DNA from 2 places in the Micromonospora sp. DT53 genome. Region 2 is predicted to be linked to the other one. Evidence: riboswitches for the same ligand, from Rfam matches in the RefSeq annotation. Region 2 holds a riboswitch; the other holds the start of a gene.
What was found. A riboswitch is a leader RNA that binds a small molecule or an ion and turns the genes downstream of it on or off. The one in region 2 is predicted to bind ZMP and ZTP.
Positions count from the first base shown of each region.

Region 1: another riboswitch for ZMP and ZTP. It lies ahead of ACLQ3B_RS33215 (bifunctional 5,10-methylenetetrahydrofolate dehydrogenase/5,10-methenyltetrahydrofolate cyclohydrolase); the one in region 2 lies ahead of ACLQ3B_RS27160 (glycine hydroxymethyltransferase).

Region 1 covers NZ_JBNCKM010000017.1:13,577-18,665, forward strand. Annotated here, with positions in the region: gene ACLQ3B_RS33200 (vitamin B12-dependent ribonucleotide reductase) at 1-548, shown strand, start outside; partial or broken gene ACLQ3B_RS33205 (nitroreductase family protein) at 704-817, opposite strand; gene ACLQ3B_RS33210 (alpha/beta hydrolase) at 963-1,664, opposite strand; gene ACLQ3B_RS33215 (bifunctional 5,10-methylenetetrahydrofolate dehydrogenase/5,10-methenyltetrahydrofolate cyclohydrolase) at 2,022-2,921, opposite strand; ZMP/ZTP riboswitch at 2,935-3,017, opposite strand; gene ACLQ3B_RS33220 (RNA polymerase sigma factor) at 3,169-3,738, shown strand; gene ACLQ3B_RS33225 (CU044_5270 family protein) at 3,755-4,720, shown strand; gene ACLQ3B_RS33230 (FAD-dependent monooxygenase) at 4,744-5,089, opposite strand, start outside.
Region 2 covers NZ_JBNCKM010000010.1:40,984-46,072, reverse strand. Annotated here, with positions in the region: gene ACLQ3B_RS27175 (NAD(P)H-hydrate dehydratase) at 1-623, shown strand, start outside; gene ACLQ3B_RS27170 (hemerythrin domain-containing protein) at 703-1,203, shown strand; gene ACLQ3B_RS27165 (SDR family NAD(P)-dependent oxidoreductase) at 1,264-2,070, opposite strand; ZMP/ZTP riboswitch at 2,227-2,316, shown strand; gene ACLQ3B_RS27160 (glycine hydroxymethyltransferase) at 2,336-3,772, shown strand; gene ACLQ3B_RS27155 (hypothetical protein) at 3,874-4,134, opposite strand; gene ACLQ3B_RS27150 (alpha-hydroxy acid oxidase) at 4,223-5,089, opposite strand, start outside.

The DNA of each region.
Region 1 (5,089 bases), on a different contig from region 2:
CCGGCGTGATGGACGCCTTCTCGGTGGCCATCAGCATCGGCCTGCAGTACGGCGTGCCACTGGAGACGTTCGTCAGCAAGTTCACAAACATGCGCTTCGAGCCGGCCGGCATGACCGACGACCCGGACGTGCGGATGGCGGCCTCGGTGATGGACTACATCTTCCGTCGCCTGGCGCTGGACTTCCTGCCCTACGAGCGCCGTGCCGAGCTGGGCATCTTCACCGCCTCGGAGCGGGCCGCCCAGCTGCGGGCCGAGGCCGACGCGGAGGCCGCCGCCGTCACCGGCGTCGAGCTCACCGCGATGGCGTCGTCCGCACCGGTGGAGACCCCGGCCAAGGCGGAGGCTGTCGCCCAGCCGGCCCAGGAGATGGCCGACGTGGCCGCCGCCAAGCCGGCTCCGAGCGTGGGTTCCAGCACCGAACTGCTGGAGGCCGTCATCGGCAAGGCCGCCGACGCGCCCCTCTGCTTCACCTGCGGTACGAAGATGCGCCCCGCCGGTAGCTGCTACGTCTGCGAGGGCTGCGGCTCCACCAGCGGCTGCAGCTGACGTACGCGAAACGCGGCGCTGCCCCGGCTCCCCTCGTGGGAGTCGGGGCAGCGCCGTTTCCAGATGCTCGTGCTGTTCGTGGTCGGACCGACCCCGCCGACCCGGGGCGTGATGGCGCCGGCGGCGACGACGAGCCCCGGGCGTTCGCGCGCCTAGGGCGCGGCATGAGCCGCGGTGAGGATCCGGCCCAACGTCTCTTCGGGGATCGGTGCCCCGGTGAACTGGGCACGTACGTCCCGGCGGCGGTGGATGGTCTCGTAGAGTCCGATGTTCAAGGCAGGCTCCCGCTGCGCTCGCGCCCCTGTGGGGGCCGATGACGCGAGGCCGGTCTTCGGACTCCCGGATGCGGGGTGGCGGTCCGCCGCCCAGTCGTATGCCCGGCCGGGCGACGCCCGCTCTACCCGCGCCCCCGCGTCAGGCGGAAAGTTCCGGCCGGATCAGCGCGGCCAGTTCGGCGGGCTGAGAAAGGAACGGCGAGTGCGAGGAGTTCATCCGCAACACCCGGTCGGCCCGCTTGGCCATGAGCTCCTGCGCGAAGGGCGGAAGAGCGTTGTCGGCCTCACAAATGATGTAGGTGCTGGGAATGGTGCGCCACGCGGCCTCGGTCAGCGGCTGCTGCGTCGAGGCCCAGGACTGGAGTCCGAGTCGTGCAACGGCCTGTTCCGCGATCTCCGGATCGACGTCGCCGTAGAAGACCTCTCGCGGCTGCGATGGCTCGATGTGACCCTGGCCCTTCAGGTCCGTCCGCTCGTGCACCTCCCACCACGGCGGAGCAACTCCACCGGCGGTCGAGAAGAGCGAATCGCCGACGTCCGGCTGGAAAGCGGCGAGATAAACAATTCGGCGTACGTTGTCCGCGGCGGCGAGCGCCTCCGTGACTGGTGCGCCACCGTAGGAGTGGGCGACTACCACGACCGGTCCGTCGATGGCGGCGACGGCGGCCTTGACCACGGCCGCGTCGTCGTGGAGGTCCCCGAGGGCAGTGGGGTCATTGCCGCTGCTGGGTAGCGCGACGGTGTGGATGTCGATGTCCGGTAATTGCTTGATGAGCGACTGCCAGACCCAGGACCCGTGCCAGGCGCCGTGCACGAGAAGAAGCGACGGAATGCTGTTCAAGATGGTTTCCCTGCCCGCATGTACTCAAATGTTCGGATCTGGAGTTGGTCGCCGCCCACGCCGTCGTGTATCACCGCAGCGCCCCATCTCGACCGAGGACAGCGGAAATATATGCCGCTACTTTCGGGTAGCAGGGCGCGGTTGACTATGAGCCGAGCCACAGGCCCGATGGCGGCGGTGGTGCCGTGACCAACACCACGTTGCCCGGTTTCGGGTCGAATCCACGCGCGTGGACGTGCGTTCATTTCCATATTGCTGAGCGCGGTAGGAAAGCAAACTCGCGCACCACAGCTATGCGGTTGTCTACAAATTCCCCGCGGGATGTCGACCTTTCGATGTTGCTTCAGCGGAGCCGGGCTACTGGCTCGCGCGTTCGGCGGCGCGTACGGCGTTGCGGAACAGCATCGCGACGGTGGTCGGGCCGACCCCGCCGACCCGGGGCGTGATCGCGCCGGCGACCTCGGCGCACGCCTCGTCCACATCCGGTAGGAGGCGCCGCCCGTCGTAGCGGACGCCGGCGCCGATGACGACGCCGCCGGGCTTGACGTGCTCAGGCTGCACGATCCCGGGTACGCCGGCGGCGGCCACGAGGATGTCGGCGCGGCGGGTGTAGCGGGCCCAGTCGGGCACACCTGTGTGTACGACGGTGACGGCGGCGTTGGCGGTGGGGCGTTTCTGGGCGAGCAGCATGGCCAGGGGGCGGCCAAGGGTGGCGCCGCGGCCGAGGATGACGACCTCACGACCGGCGACCGGGATCTCGTGGTACGCCAGGAGCGCTTCGATGCCGGCGGGGGTGCACGGCAGCGGGCCGGGCAGGCCGACGGCGAGACGCCCCATGTTCAGCGGATGCATGCCGTCGACGTCCTTGTCCGGGTCGATGGTCTGCAGCGCCGCGTCGTAGTCCAGATGCCCGGGCACTGGGTACTGCACGAGCAGTCCGTGCACGCCTGGATCACTGTTGAACCGGGCAATGGCCTGGTGCAGCTCTGCCTGGGTGGCGGTGGCAGGCAGGTGCACGTGCGGGGAGGCGAACCCGAGCGCGGCGGCCTGACGCTGCTTGATGGCGATGTAACCGGCGCTGGCGTCGTCGTCGCCGACGAGGATGGTGGCGAGGCTCGGGGTGATGCCGTGGCTGCGGAGGCGGGCGGCTGCGTCCGCGGTCTCGGCCAGGACGGCTTCGGCGACGGGTGCGCCCGGCAGGAGCCGGGCCGTGCCCGACGGGGTGGGGCGCTCTGCGGATGTGCTGCTTGTGGTCATGATGGTTCCTCGACGCGGGCGCCCAGGCGGTCGACGCCCGCGACAGGCTCCCCGATGGTTCACACCATCCCCGTGCCGCCAGTCGCCGGTGCTTCGATAATGCCGCATCACCAGGGCGGTTGCCCAACTGGACCAGCAGGGCCGCCGTCAGCGCCGCGCGGGCTCCACGTACGGGCCGGATGGCTCGGTAACACCCGCGCTCCGGCTTACGAAGAAGAGGTGTGAAGGCTACGAAGGGGGACGGCCTGTGAATGAGCCGAGCCGAGCCGACGACGACATTTCCGGCATCGGGGCCGATCCGGTGGCCTTCGAGGTCTTCTATCGGCGGCACCTGGAGGCGGTGGGCCGGTTCGTGGCGCGGCGGGTCGACGACCCACACCTCGCCGCCGACCTCACCGCCGACGTGTTCCTGGCGGTGATCGAGTCGGCGGCCGGGTACCGGCCGGATCGGGGTAGCCAGGTCGGCTGGCTGTACGGGGTGGCCCGCAACGTCATCGGCGACGAGCGACGTCGGGCGGCTCAGCGGCTGCGGGTGACCGGCCGACTGGCCGGACGGCGCGACCTGGGCCCCGATGACATCGCCCGCATCGAGGAGCGGATCGACGCCGAGTCGGCGGCCCGCCGCACCCACCGGGCGCTGAGCGAGCTACCCGAGGGCACCCGAGCGCTCGTCGAACTCGTCGCCGTGGATGGCCTCACCGTCGCGGAGGCGGCAACCGTGCTCGGGGTGTCGCCGGTCGCCGCTCGGGTCCGCCTGCATCGCGCCCGCCGCGTCGTCCGCGCCGTGCTCGCCCGCCCCGCCACCACCCTCGCCTGATGAGACGGAGATGACGATGAACGAGATCGAACGGTCGCCGCAGGGCTTCGAGGAGCAGCTCCTCGGTGATCTGACCGCACACGTCGCTCAGCGGGCCGAGATGGCGTCGGCGGCCCGTCCCTCCGGCCGCCGTGCCCGGTTCCTCGGTGGGTGGCGTCTCGCCGGAGCGTTCGGGCTGGCGGTCACGTTGACCGCTGGTGCGCTGGCGGTTCAGACCATGAGGCTGGGCGATCAGCCGCCACCCACGGCCAACGCGTCGGAGATCTTCCATCTGGCCGCCGACGCGGCCCGGCAGCAGCCGGAGCTCACCGCCCGGCCCGACCAGTACGTCTTCACGGAATCCCTTGCCACGATCCGGGATCTGCCGGCCAGCGGCCCGTACCAGACCATCCGGAACCAACTGTGGCAGTCGGCCGGCGGAGTCGCGTACACGCAGGCACGTTACCGACCGGAGGCCGATCCGAACGGGTGGGGCGAGCTGAGGGTGCTCAAGATGGACGATGCCGCCGATCCCACGAAGGAGCTCGACGCGTTCCAGCCCCCCGCGTACCACGGGGACCTACCCACCGATCCGGACGAGCTGCTCCTCTACCTTCGGGAACACCCGGTCGACCTGCACCTTCCCGAAGGCGCCGACGAGGAGGCCGTGTACGGGGACGAGAGCATGGCGTACACCACCGCGTGGTCGATGCTCGACGGCTACGTGCCGCCCCGAGCGCTGGCGGCGCTGTTCGAAGTGCTGGCAGGGGAGCCCGGGGCGGTCGTCATATCGGGGGACGTGGTGGACGTCGCCGGCCGGCACGGGGTGGCGATTCGGATGCCCGGTGTGTTCGGCGGGAACGTGGATCTGATCTTCGATCGGGACTCGCACGTCTACCTTGGCACCCGTAATTCGGTGATACGCAACGGCAAAGAGTCCGTGTACAGCGCTGTCGCGCTCCTGCGGGTCGCGATCGTCGACCGGCCGGGCCAGCTGCCGTGAGCGGGCCGGTCACGTCGGACCGGTCAGGGCTGGGCGAACAGGCGGCCGTAGTTCGAGCGGAACATCTGCTCGCCGAGGCGGCGCATGACCAGGTCGCGCAGCGCGGGCGGGAGCCCGGTGGCCTTGTCGCGGCGGTGGGTCTGGCTGAGCACCCAGTTCGTACGCGGGCGGCGCCGCGCCTCGTAGCCACGCAGCGCGTCGGCGACGGAATCGGCGGCGGCCAGCGACGACGCGAGCACGACGGCGTCCTCCAGGGCCATCGCCGCGCCCTGGGCCATGTTCGGTGAGGTGGCGTGGGCGGCGTCGCCGATCAGCAGCACCGGCCCCCGGGACCAGGAGTCGAGCACGACCTCCTGGTTCGGCCCGGCG
Region 2 (5,089 bases):
TCGGTCTGCCGGAGACCGCCGACGGCGCGGTGGCCGCCGACCGGGACGGCCAACTCGGTGACCTGGTCGCGCAGGCGGACGTGGTGACGCTCGGCCCGGGCCTGAAGGCGATCGACGAGACGAACCGCCTGTTGGGCCTGGTCCTGGAGGCGGCCCGTCCGGACACGTCGCTGGTGCTCGACGCGTACGCCCTCGGTGCGCTCAGCCACGCACCGGACCTGCTGGTCGGCTCGGGTCGGCCCGTGGTGCTCACCCCCAACGTCACCGAGGCCGCGCACCTGCTCGGACGGGACCCGGGCGACGACCTGGACACCGAGGCGGCCGAGTTGGCCGACCGGTACGAGGCGGTCGTGTCGCTGTACGGGCACGTGGCCGCCCCGGACGGGCGGGGTTGGCGGGAGGAGAGCGGCGACGCCGGGCTGGGCACCTCCGGCAGCGGGGACGTGCTCGCCGGGTTGTTGGCGGGGCTGCTGTCCCGGGGCGCCGACCCGGCGCAGGCGGCCTGCTGGGGCTCGTTCGCGCACTCGGTGAGCGGCCAGCGGCTGATCCCCCGCTACGGCCGGATCGGCTTCCTGGCTCGGGAACTGCTCGAGGAGATCCCCCGCACCCTGGCCATGGTCTGAGGTGGTTTCACCTGTTTCCGCATTCGGCGTGGGGGTACCGGAACTCCACCAACCGAGACTTTTCAGGGAGGTCATACCGGTGTCGACCGATGCCATCGTCCTGCTCAAAGAGGACCACAAGGAGATGCGCCGCCTGTTCAAGGCCTTCCAGGACGCCGAGGAGGGGCCGGCGAGCCAGCGGCAGAAGCTGGTGGACCAGATCCTGGAGGCGCTGACGGTGCACACCTATCTGGAGAACGAGGTGATGTACCCGGAGGTCCGCCGGCTGCTGCCCGACCTGGAGGACGACATCCTCGAGTCGTACGAGGAACACCACGTCGCCGATGTGCTCTGCGCCGAGTTGGCCAGCATGGACGCCGACGACGAGCGGTTCAACGCCAAGACGACGGTGCTGATCGAGAACGTCACCCACCACGTCGAGGAGGAAGAGGAGGAGTGGTTCCCCAAGGTCCGCGACGCGCTGGGCCGCAAGCAGCTTCAGGAGATCGGCGAGAAGATGATCGCGCTGCGCGCGGACGCGCCGCGTACCCCCACCGCGCCGAAGGCGATCAAGAAGGCGCTCGATGCGGTGACGGCCTGAGGCACCCGCTCACAGCGAAGGGCCCGGCATCCTGCCGGGCCCTTCGTCGTGCGCCGCGGGTCAGCTTCCCGATCCCGGCTCGGCCATCCTGCGGTGCTGCTCGGACTTGAGCTTGTCCGGAATGATCTTGCCGGCGGCGGTCTGCACCTTGTTCATCAGCGAGCCGGCGGTGACCGTCTGATCACCCTTCATCATCGCCTCGAAGCCCTGCGCGGCGACCTTCGCGGGGTCGTCCTTGCGGCCCGCGCCCACCCGGGTGTGCGCCATGTCGGCCCGCTCGAAGAACTCCGTGTCGGTCGGCCCGGGCATCAGCGCGGTCACCGTGACACCGGTGTCCTTCAACTCGTTGCGCAGCGCCTCGGCGAAGGACTGCACGAACGACTTCGACGCGTTGTAGACCGCCTGGAACGGCCCCGGCATGGTGGAGGCGATCGACGAGGTGAAGAGGACCCGGCCCGCACCCTGCTCGACCATCCCAGGCAGCAACCGCTTCGCCAGGTGCACCGTCGAGCGCACGTTGAGGTCGACGATCTCCAGCTCGTCGGCGAGGTCGGTGCCGCCGACGAAGGCCCCACCGGCGCCGCGACCGGCGTTGAGCGCCAGCGCGTCCAGCGGCCGTCCGGTCGCGGTGACGGCGGCCACCAGCTCCGCGACGCCCTGCTCCCGGGCCAGGTCGACGCGGATCGACCAGATCTGCGGGCCGCCGTCGCGGCGCAGCCTCTGTGCCGCCACGTCGATGCCGTCGTCCTCGGCGGCGATGACCAGGTCGAAGCCGTGCTCGACGAACTGCGCCGCCAGCTCGTACCCGATCCCGCTGGAGGCCCCGGTCACCAGCGCGAGGGGCCGGTTGGAGGTGGGTGTGGTCATGATCTTGGCTCCTTCTGTGCGAACCGTGCGAACCCTGGCCGCACCGCGGCGGTGCGGTGGTCACCTACCGAGTGCCCCGCGACGGACCGCCCAATCCCGTCGGTGGGCCGACACCCGGAGGGCGGCCCGAACGGCCAGGCCCGGCCCGGTAGGATCGGCGCAGGCCGTTACTGGCGCGTGGGGATGGACAACCATCGGGGAGCGGCCTCGTCACGTGGACGTCTGCCGAGCGCCTGGGCCTTCCCGCACGTCTGTTGGAGGTCGCATGTCCCGCAACGCCGAGTCCACCGCATTCCGTAGTGCCCTTGAGGTGATCCGGGCTGTCGAGCCGCGGGTGGCCGACGCCATCGGCGCCGAGCTGACCGACCAACGGGAGTCGCTCAAGCTGATCGCCAGCGAGAACTACGCCTCCCCGGCGACCCTGCTGGCCATGGGCAACTGGTTCAGCGACAAGTACGCCGAGGGCACCGTCGGCCGCCGCTTCTACGCCGGTTGTCAGAACGTCGACACGGTCGAGGCGCTCGCCGCCGAGCACGCCCGGGAGCTGTTCGGCGCCGCGCACGCGTACGTGCAGCCGCACTCGGGCATCGACGCCAACCTTGTCGCGTTCTGGGCGGTGCTGGCCGACCGGGTAGAGTCCCCCGCCCTGAAGAAGGCCCAGGTCCGTCAGGTCAACGACCTCACCGAGGCCGACTGGTTCGCCCTGCGCCGTGAGTTGGGCAACCAGCGGATGCTCGGCATGTCGCTGGACGCCGGCGGCCACCTCACCCACGGCTTCCGGCCGAACATCTCCGGCAAGATGTTCGACCAGCGCAGCTACGGCACCGACCCGGCGACCGGCCTGATCGACTACGACTGGGTGGCCGAGGCCGCCCGCGAGTTCAAGCCGCTGATCCTGGTGGGCGGCTACTCGGCGTACCCCCGGAAGGTGAACTTCCGGATCCTGCGCGAGATCGCCGACTCGGTCGGCGCCACCTTCATGGTCGACATGGCGCACTTCGCGGGCCTGGTGGCCGGCAAGGTGTTCACCGGCGACTTCGACCCGGTGCCGCACGCGCACATCGTCACGACCACCACCCACAAGTCGCTGCGCGGCCCGCGCGGCGGCATGGTGCTCTGCCAGCCCGAGCTGGCCGACCAGGTGGACCGGGGCTGCCCGATGGTGCTCGGTGGGCCGCTGCCGCACGTGATGGCCGCCAAGGCGGTCGCGCTCGCCGAGGCCCGCCGGCCCGACTTCGCCGACTACGCCCAGCGGATCGTCGACAACTCGCAGGCGCTCGCCGAGGGGCTGCTGAGCCGGGGCGCGACGCTCGTCACCGGTGGCACCGACAACCACCTGGTGCTCATCGACGTGTCCGGCTACGGGCTCACCGGCCGGCAGGCCGAGCAGGCTCTCCTCGACTCGGGCATCGTCACCAACCGCAACTCGGTCCCCCAGGACCCGAACGGGGCCTGGTACACGTCCGGCATCCGGATCGGCACCCCGGCGCTGACCACCCGGGGCCTCGGCGCCGCCGAAATGGACCAGACCGCCGAGCTGATCCACACCGTGCTGACCCAGACCACCGCCGGCGCCAACGCCGACGGCACCCCGTCGAAGGCGAAGTACACCCTGGACCCCGGCCTCGCCGACAAGGTCGCCCGCCAGGCCACCGACCTGCTGGCCACCTACCCCCTCTACCCCGGCATCGACCTGGCCTAGCCCCGCTTCCGTCGATCATGGAGTTGTGGTGCCCGATCCGGGCTGGTACGCGACAGTCGTCCACCACCACAACTCCATGATCGACGCGGGGGGCGCGACCGTCAGACCAGGGGGCGCTTCAGGTGGTATCGGTGGACTTCGGTGCTGCCCTGGACGTTGTTGACGTCCTCGGCGGCGGAGACGAGCTCCCACCCCTCCCGACCGGCGCGGTTGAGGTGCGCGATGGCGGTGTCGCCGTAGGCGGTGATGTCCTTACGGGACCCGTCCGGCGCGTACCAGACGAACGAGACGTGAAAATTGCGACCCTGTCCCTGATAGCGACGGACGAGCAGGGCGTACTCCCAGGCAACCATGCGGCTTATTATGACCGTCCATCCAGGACGTCGACACGCGGGTCGTCGCGCATTGCCATCCGATGAACGCGCTGTGTCAACCCGCCCGGTGCACCGCTCACCCCACCCCGAGGGTGCGCAGCTCGCCGGCCGCCACCGTGTGCGCGCAGCCGGCCAGGGTGAGCGCGTCGGTCAGCTCGGCGGCGAGCAGCGCCAACGCGTCCCGGGCGGCCGGTTCGCCACCGACGGCCAGCGCCCAGAGCAGCGGCCGGCCGACCAGCACCCCGGCCGCACCCAACGCCAGCGCCCGCAGCACGTCGGTGCCGCCCCGGATGCCGCTGTCCAACAGCACCTGGCAGCCGTCCCCCACCGCGTCGACGACCTCCGGCAGCATGGTCACGCTGGCTGGTGAGCCGTCCAGTTGCCGCCCGCCGTGGTTGGAGACGACCACCGCGTCCGCGCCGACCCGTACCGCCTCGATCGCGTCGCGCGGGTCCAGCAGCCCCTTGACCACCAGTGGCAGGTCGACCTGCTCGCGCAGCCACGCCAGGTCCGCCCAGCGCAGCGCCGGCGCGAACGACGCGGCGGTGTGCGCGGCGATCGCGGACACCCCGGGGGCACCCGAGTGCGCCAGCGCGTCACGACCGTCCGGGAGGTTCGCGGCGACCACCTCGGCCGGCAGCCGGAACGCGTTGCGCAGGTCCCGGGGACGTCGACCGAGCACCGGGACGTCCACGGTGACCACCAGCGCCCGGCACCCGGCCGCGACGACCCGGTCCAGCAGGTCGCGGACGAGAGCCCGGTCGCGCAGCCAGTAGAGCTGGAACCAGACGTCCGCGCCCGCCCCGGTGACCTGTTCGATGGGTGTGCTGCCCAGCGTGCTCGCCAGGTACGGGATCCCGGCGGCACCGGCCGCCGCCGCGAGACCCCGTTCCCCGTCCGGGTGCACGAGCCGCTGGTACGCCATCGGCGCCACCCCGACCGG